Regions from separate parts of the Macrococcus sp. GL_134 genome, predicted to be linked through region 1. Evidence: riboswitches for the same ligand, from Rfam matches in the RefSeq annotation. Region 1 holds a riboswitch; the other holds the start of a gene.
What was found. Region 1 has a riboswitch for thiamine pyrophosphate ahead of tenA (thiaminase II). Riboswitches for the same ligand answer to the same signal wherever they lie in the genome.
Positions count from the first base shown of each region.

Region 1 (3,613 bases):
TCACTTAACATATTGCTGTAACCACAGGTACGGAATTTCGTGTTAAAGTATTATCAATATAAGAAACAAGGGTGGAGGCACACAATGAGAAAGATAGCAGTTATGGCAGGTGCAGTTATCGTATCGAGTATGATAACAATGCCACAGACAGAGGCCTGGTCAAATCGCGACACAAGAAGTGAGTCATTATGGGTGATTGCCGATAAATACGACACGACAATATCCAAAATGAAAAAAACACACAATGATAAATCGGAAGTCATTCAGAGCAATCAAACACTTGATCAATTACTGATGGACACACCCGCCTATCAGAAATGAGAATTATAAAAGGGATTTAACCAATAGATGAAAAAATGAGTATCAATCTCAGTATTGGTACTTTTTTCCTGTAACATTACAGACAGATAACGTCATATTTTGTGAATTTCATATAAAAATAGTGAAGAAACCGTATAGCCATTACTCATTCGACTGTTCAAACGTGTAAATAGGATAATTATTCCATTTGTAATGACGCTGTAATAAAAGGCGATATCTTTTATTTGTCTGTAACCTATGAAATATTTTTATCTGTTATATTATTAGCAGAGTTATAAAAGCCTAGGAGGAAAACAAAACTATGAAAAAATTATTAGCCGTTACAACAGCAGTAGCTGTTTCAGGATCTTTCGCTGCAACTGCAGATGCAGCAGAGCACACAGTAAAATCTGGTGATACTTTATGGGGAATCTCTAAAAGCTATGGTACATCAGTAGAAGCTATCAAAGCTGAGAATGGATTATCATCTAACCTGATCCTTCCTAACCAAGTATTAAAAGTAAATGAAGAAACTAAAACAGAATCTATAAAAACATATAAAATCGTATCTGGCGATACTTTAGGTAAAATCGCTAAAAAATTCGATGTAACAGTTGCACAATTGAAACAATGGAACAACTTATCATCTGATCTAATCATCGCTGGCAAAACATTGAATGTTCAACCAGTTCAATCAGTTCAAGCAGCACCAGCAGTTCAATCTGCACCTGCTACTGTAGCAGCGCCTAAAAAAGTTTACACTGCACCGAAAGCAGCTCCAGCGACTGAATACAAAGCGCCAGCACAGACAACTTACCAAGCACCAAAAACTACAACTTACCAAGCACCAAAAGCAGCACAAACAACTTATCAAGCACCAAAAGCTGTAACTCAAGCGCCAAAAGCAGCACAAACTACTTACCAAGCACCAAAAGCTGTAACTCAAGCGCCAAAAGCAGCAACAACTCAAACATCTACAGCTGGAAGCGGCGCTAACTGGGCAGCACTTGCAGCTTGTGAATCAGGCGGTAGAGCAAATGTGGTCGATGCAACAGGAACTTACCATGGTTTATACCAATTCGACGTACAAACTTGGCACTCAGTAGGCGGATCAGGTGTACCATCACAAGCATCAGCAGCTGAACAAACAAAACGTGCTCAAATTTTATACAGCCAACGTGGTTCTCAACCATGGCCAGTATGTGGCGCACGCTTATAACAGCGCACAAGTCATCCTTCTTGGATGGCTTTTTTATTTGTGTTTTTATAGATAATTCGTTATCCTTAAAGTAATAAAATAACCTATTGACTGCTAGGGGTGCCTCATGGCTGAGATGACTTCGTCAAACCCTTGTACCTGATCTAGTTAATACTAGCGTAGGAAAGCATCCTTCTTATGAGGCCTTTTTCTGCGGAAATAGGTTTTTTTTAATTTTAAGGAGGAATTTCAATGTTTACAGATGACTTAAAGCAGCAGGCAGAACCTATTATTGAAGCGATTTACAATGATCCATTTATTCAAGGTGTCATTAAAGGAACCATCGACAAAGCAGCGGTCCGGCATTATTTAAAAGCTGATCACTTGTATTTGAATGAATTCGCCAAAATATACAGTCTGTTGATCGCTAAACTAGATGATCGTGAGGGTATTAACTTCCTGCTTGGTCAAATAGACTTTGTGATGAACGGGGAAATCGAGGCCCATTTAGTGATGGCAGATTACGTCGGAGAAGATTACCACACCATCATCAAAGACGGTGTGTGGTACCCGGCAAGCGATCACTATATTAAACACATGTATTACAACGCCTACCGCTATGATGATGCCAGCTTCACGATCTGTGCGATGGCTCCGTGCCCTTACGTCTATCAGCAGCTGGCTCTGAAAATTACAGAGCATCATCATTTGACCGGTAATCCGCTGAAACCGTGGGTCGATTTCTATACGGTTCATATGGATGAGCTGTTGATGCATCTGGACCGCTGGGTCAATACATTTGCCGAACAGGCAACAGCCAAAGAGCGGGACATTCTTCGCCGTAATTTTCTCGAGAGCTGTATTCACGAAAGAAGATTCTTCAATATGGCAGCTGTGCAGGAGGAGTGGCTGTTATGATGAAGAGTGCATTATCAATAGCGGGAACCGACCCGTCAGGTGGTGCGGGGACAACGGTTGATCTTAAAGTATTTCAGTCGCGTCATGTGTACGGGATGAGTGTGGTGACGAGTATCGTCGCTCAAAATACGACAGGTGTCCAGCAAGTATTTGATCAGCCGCTGGACGTCATTGAAGCACAGCTGAAAAGTGTATACAGTGATATTATCCCTGATGCTGTCAAAACTGGAATGCTTGCGTCAAGTGACGTGATGGATGTGGTTCGACCGTATATATTGAACAACCGCATTCCTTATGTCATCGATCCTGTCATGGTCGCCAAAAGCGGTGATGATTTACTGGATGACGCCGGGAAAAGTGCCGTGCGTTATAAGCTGCTTGATGTAGCAACAGTTGCCACACCGAATCTACCAGAACTTGAGCGCATTTTGGAGATGACGATTGAAACGCGGGATGATATCGATCGTGCAGGACGACGTTTCATCAATGAAATCGGTTCGCAGGCAGTCGTCATTAAAGGCGGCCATATGGAAGGTGATGCAACTGATTATTTGTTCACTAAGCATGACTGTATCGTACTACCGGCCGAACGGACAGTTACCCGTCATACACATGGGACAGGGTGTACATTAAGTGCTGTGATTGCAGCAGAACTGGCAAAAGGTCGTTCGATTGAAGCAAGTGTGCGGACAGCAAAAGCCTATATTACAAGTGCCATTCAACATGCACCAGGTCTTGGTCACGGTAATGGCCCGGTCAACCATTTCAGTTATATGGAGGAAAGCAATCATGAGAATTCATGACGTAAGAAACGAGGCGCCGCTTGTCCTATGTATTACAAATGATGTCGTCAAAAACTTTACAGCTAACGGACTGCTTGCGCTAGGTGCAAGTCCGATAATGGCTGCTGATCCACAAGAACTGGATGAGTTGATACAGCACTGCGGCGCGGTACTGATCAATATCGGCACTCTGTCAGCAGCAGTGATACCGTCAATCGAAACAGCCATCCAATCAGCAAACCGTCATGCGGTGCCTGTCGTGCTGGATCCCGTCGCCTGCGGAGCTACAGCGTTCAGAAAGAACTTCTGTCTGAAACTGCTGCACCATTATGATATCAGTGTCATCCGCGGCAACGCATCAGAACTGCAGAGTCTGTTGTCAGCAGCTGAGATGAAAGGAACAGATAGTGATACG
Region 1 is NZ_CM174409.1:1,735,282-1,738,894, reverse strand. Features, by position in the region: gene AC3IPL_RS09125 (hypothetical protein) at 85-321, shown strand; gene AC3IPL_RS09120 (transglycosylase family protein) at 623-1,519, shown strand; TPP riboswitch at 1,605-1,701, shown strand; gene tenA (thiaminase II) at 1,751-2,416, shown strand; gene thiD (bifunctional hydroxymethylpyrimidine kinase/phosphomethylpyrimidine kinase) at 2,413-3,219, shown strand; gene thiM (hydroxyethylthiazole kinase) at 3,206-3,613, shown strand, end outside.

Region 2 (3,613 bases), 780 kb from region 1:
TTTACAGCATCTGCTGGACCGGGGTTATCATTGATGATGGAGGCTATCGGTCTCAGTGGTATGACGGAACAGCCATTTGTTGTCATCAATACGATGCGCGGCGGCCCATCAACAGGATTACCGACTAAGCAGGAGCAGTCTGATTTAATGCAGATGATCTACGGCACCCACGGCGATATTCCAAAAATCGTCGTAGCACCGACAACAGCAGAAGATGCTTTCTATACAACGGTGGAAGCTTTTAATTTAGCTGAGCAGTACCAATGTCCAGTCATTATTTTAAGTGACCTCCAGTTATCACTCGGTAAACAGACAGTCCCGCAATTGGATTACAGCCGAATCAAAATTGAACGTGGTAGCTTAGTGACAGACGTTCCCGAAAGAGATGATAAATCTTACTTCAACCGCTACGAAGTAACAGAGTCAGGGATTTCTCCGCGGACGATTCCCGGCACTAAAAATGGTATCCATCACGTCACAGGGGTGGAACACGGTGAAGACGGCAAGCCATCTGAGAGCCCGGTCAACCGTATTAAACAGATGAAAAAACGGATGGAAAAAATCGCTGACTTAAAAATTTCACAACCTGTCGTTGAAACAGGCGGATTTGACGAAGCAGATGTTCTCGTCATTGGATTTATTTCTACTTACGGAGCCATTGAAGAAGCGATGGATCGTGTTGATGCCTCAGTGAATCATCTGCATATCAAGCAGCTTCATCCATTTCCGACAGCAGAAGTACAGGCTGCATTCGACAAAGCGAACAAAGTCATTGTTGCTGAAAACAACTATCAGGGACAACTGGCACAGATCATCAAAATGAATGTGAACCATCAGAATAAAATTCATAACTTTGTGAAGTACGATGGGACACCTATTTTGCCACATGAAATTGAAGAAGAAATCAATTCTGTTGTGACTGCAAAGGAGTTATTATAAATGGCTACATTTAAAGATTTCAGAAATGACGTTAAACCAAACTGGTGTCCTGGCTGTGGTGATTTCTCAGTGCAGGCTGCCATTCAAAAAGCAGCTGCCGGCGTCGGTCTCGAACCTGAGAATTTAGCGCTGATCACGGGTATCGGATGTTCAGGACGTCTATCCGGCTATGTCAATTCATATGGATTTCACTCCATCCACGGCAGAGCACTACCGCTTGCACAAGGCGTGAAAATGGCTAATCAGGAGCTGACTGTCATCGCGTCAGGCGGCGATGGTGATGGTTTTGCTATCGGGATGGGACATACCGTCCATGCACTTCGTCGCAATATAGATATCACTTATATTGTGATGGACAATCAAATTTACGGTTTGACTAAAGGGCAGACTTCACCAAGTTCTGCTCCTGGATTTGTGACGAAAACAACGCCGCACGGGGCTATCGAGCACAACGTATCACCCTTGCAGCTTGCATTGACAAGTGGTGCTACATTTATTGCTCAAAGTTTTTCTTCTGATATTAAAGAACTGACAGCCATTATTGAAGCGGGTATCCAGCATAAAGGATTCTCTTTCATCAATGTCTTTTCACCATGCGTCACTTATAATAAAGTGAATACGTATGACTGGTTTAAAGAAAACATTACAAAGCTCAGCACGATTGAAAATTATGATCCTTCAAATAAAGGATTAGCATTATCAACAGTTGCTGAACATGACGGCTTAGTGACAGGGATAGTGTACCAGGATACAGAGACAAAAAGTTATGCTGAACAGATTGAGTCATACAGCCCATCACTTGCCAAAGAAAATATTGAAATAAAAGAAGAAGATTTCAACGAACTTATGTTACAATTTAAATAATCACATCTTGTGAAATTAATGAAAAACACTAGGGGAGCACAATAGTGCTGAGACTGGATATTTCCTAAACCCTTATCGACCTGATCTAGTTAATGCTAGCGGAGGGAAGTGTCCTTGCACACAACCCTTCTGTGGTTGTGTGTTTTTTTATAGGAGGAACTGTCGTGAAGAAGGTTTTGATGGTAGGAATGTCTTGTGTCATTCTTGCTGCATGTGGTAATGATGCTGTAAAAAACAACGAGAAAAGTACGGATTCCAAAGACTTAAAAAAAGTAACATTAATGCTTGACTGGACAACGAATACGAATCATACAGGAATATTTGTTGCAAAAGCGAACGGCTACTTTAAGGCGCATGGACTTGATGTAACGATTAAAACACCTGGTGACGTGACGTCGGATCAGCTCGTCGCTGCCAACAAAGTGCAGTTCGGTATTAGCTCACAGGAGCTGGTGACGCAATCGAGAGATGAGGGAATTCCTGTCAAGTCAATCGGTGCCATTATCCAACATAATACGAGCGGCTTCATGAGTCTTAAATCTAAAAACATCGAATCGCCGAAAGATTTTGAAGGAAAAACATACGGGGGATTTGGTGCACCGATTGAAGAACCGGTCATTGAAGCTGTGATGGACAAAGAAGATGCCGACGTAAAAAAAGTGAAGATGGTCAATATGGGTAACACCGACTTTTTTACCGCCTCAAAGAAAAATATCGATTTTGCATGGGTATTTTATGGATGGACGGGGATTGAAGCACAGACCCGAGGGGAACAGGTCAACATGCAGTACTTAGTGGATTACGATAAAAATCTCGACTACTATACTCCAGTGTTCATTGCCAATGAAAGATATATCAAGTCAGACAGTGAGACGGTCAAAGCATTTATGCAGTCAGTGAAAGAAGGCTATGAGTATGCCATTCAGCAACCAGAGAAAAGTGCGGATATATTGATTAAAGAAGCGCCTGAACTAAAAGACAAGCGTGAACTTGTAGAAAAAAGTCAGAACTACTTAAAAGATAAATATCAGGACGATGCCGCAAGCTGGGGTATGCAGGATGCTGCTGTCTGGAAAAACTATGCGGACTTCATGAAGAAGAATCAAGTCATTCATAATGATTTCAATGCCGAAGAAGCATTTACAAACGAATTTGTGGAGGATTAATATGGCTAATACATTGATGAGTATTCAGATTATCCCGAAAACACCGAACGGCGAGGACGTAATTCCTTATGTGGATGAAGCGATTGATATAATCGACCGTTCTGGACTACCTTACATTGTATCACCGCTCGAAACGACCATCGAAGGCACTATGAGTGAACTCCTGCCGTTGATTGATCAGATGAATCGTCGTTTGATGGATATGAATTGTACGAGCATTATTTCTCAAGTGAAATTTTATCATGGGCATGACGTGTCGATGGCTGAACTGGTAAAAAAATATCGATGAAATATTACATTAAATTCAGCCTCTTCATGATTGTGCTGCTGGTCATCTGGGAATTGCTTGTCAGAGGGCTTCATGTCGACGCTTATACGTTACCAGCACCGAGCGCTATTTTTCATGAGTTCTTCACAGGCTTCAATGACTACCGTGTGCATCTCATACCTACCATTTTACTCGTACTTGCAGGTATTATCATTTCAGTAGTTGTAGGTGTGCTGGTGGCTGTGCTGCTCCATTTAGTGACTGTGCTTGAACCATTTATCTATCCGCTGCTCATTATGAGTCAGAATATCCCGGTCATTGTGATTGCGCCGCTGCTTGTCATTTGGTTTGGTTTTGGTCTGCTGCCGAAGCTGCT
Region 2 is NZ_CM174409.1:956,829-960,441, forward strand. Features, by position in the region: gene AC3IPL_RS04880 (2-oxoacid:acceptor oxidoreductase subunit alpha) at 1-939, shown strand, start outside; gene AC3IPL_RS04885 (2-oxoacid:ferredoxin oxidoreductase subunit beta) at 940-1,803, shown strand; TPP riboswitch at 1,824-1,927, shown strand; gene AC3IPL_RS04890 (ABC transporter substrate-binding protein) at 1,968-2,969, shown strand; gene AC3IPL_RS04895 (thiamine-binding protein) at 2,971-3,258, shown strand; gene AC3IPL_RS04900 (ABC transporter permease) at 3,255-3,613, shown strand, end outside.
Region 2: linked by a shared signal. The riboswitch ahead of AC3IPL_RS04890 (ABC transporter substrate-binding protein) and the one ahead of tenA (thiaminase II) in region 1 are both predicted to bind thiamine pyrophosphate.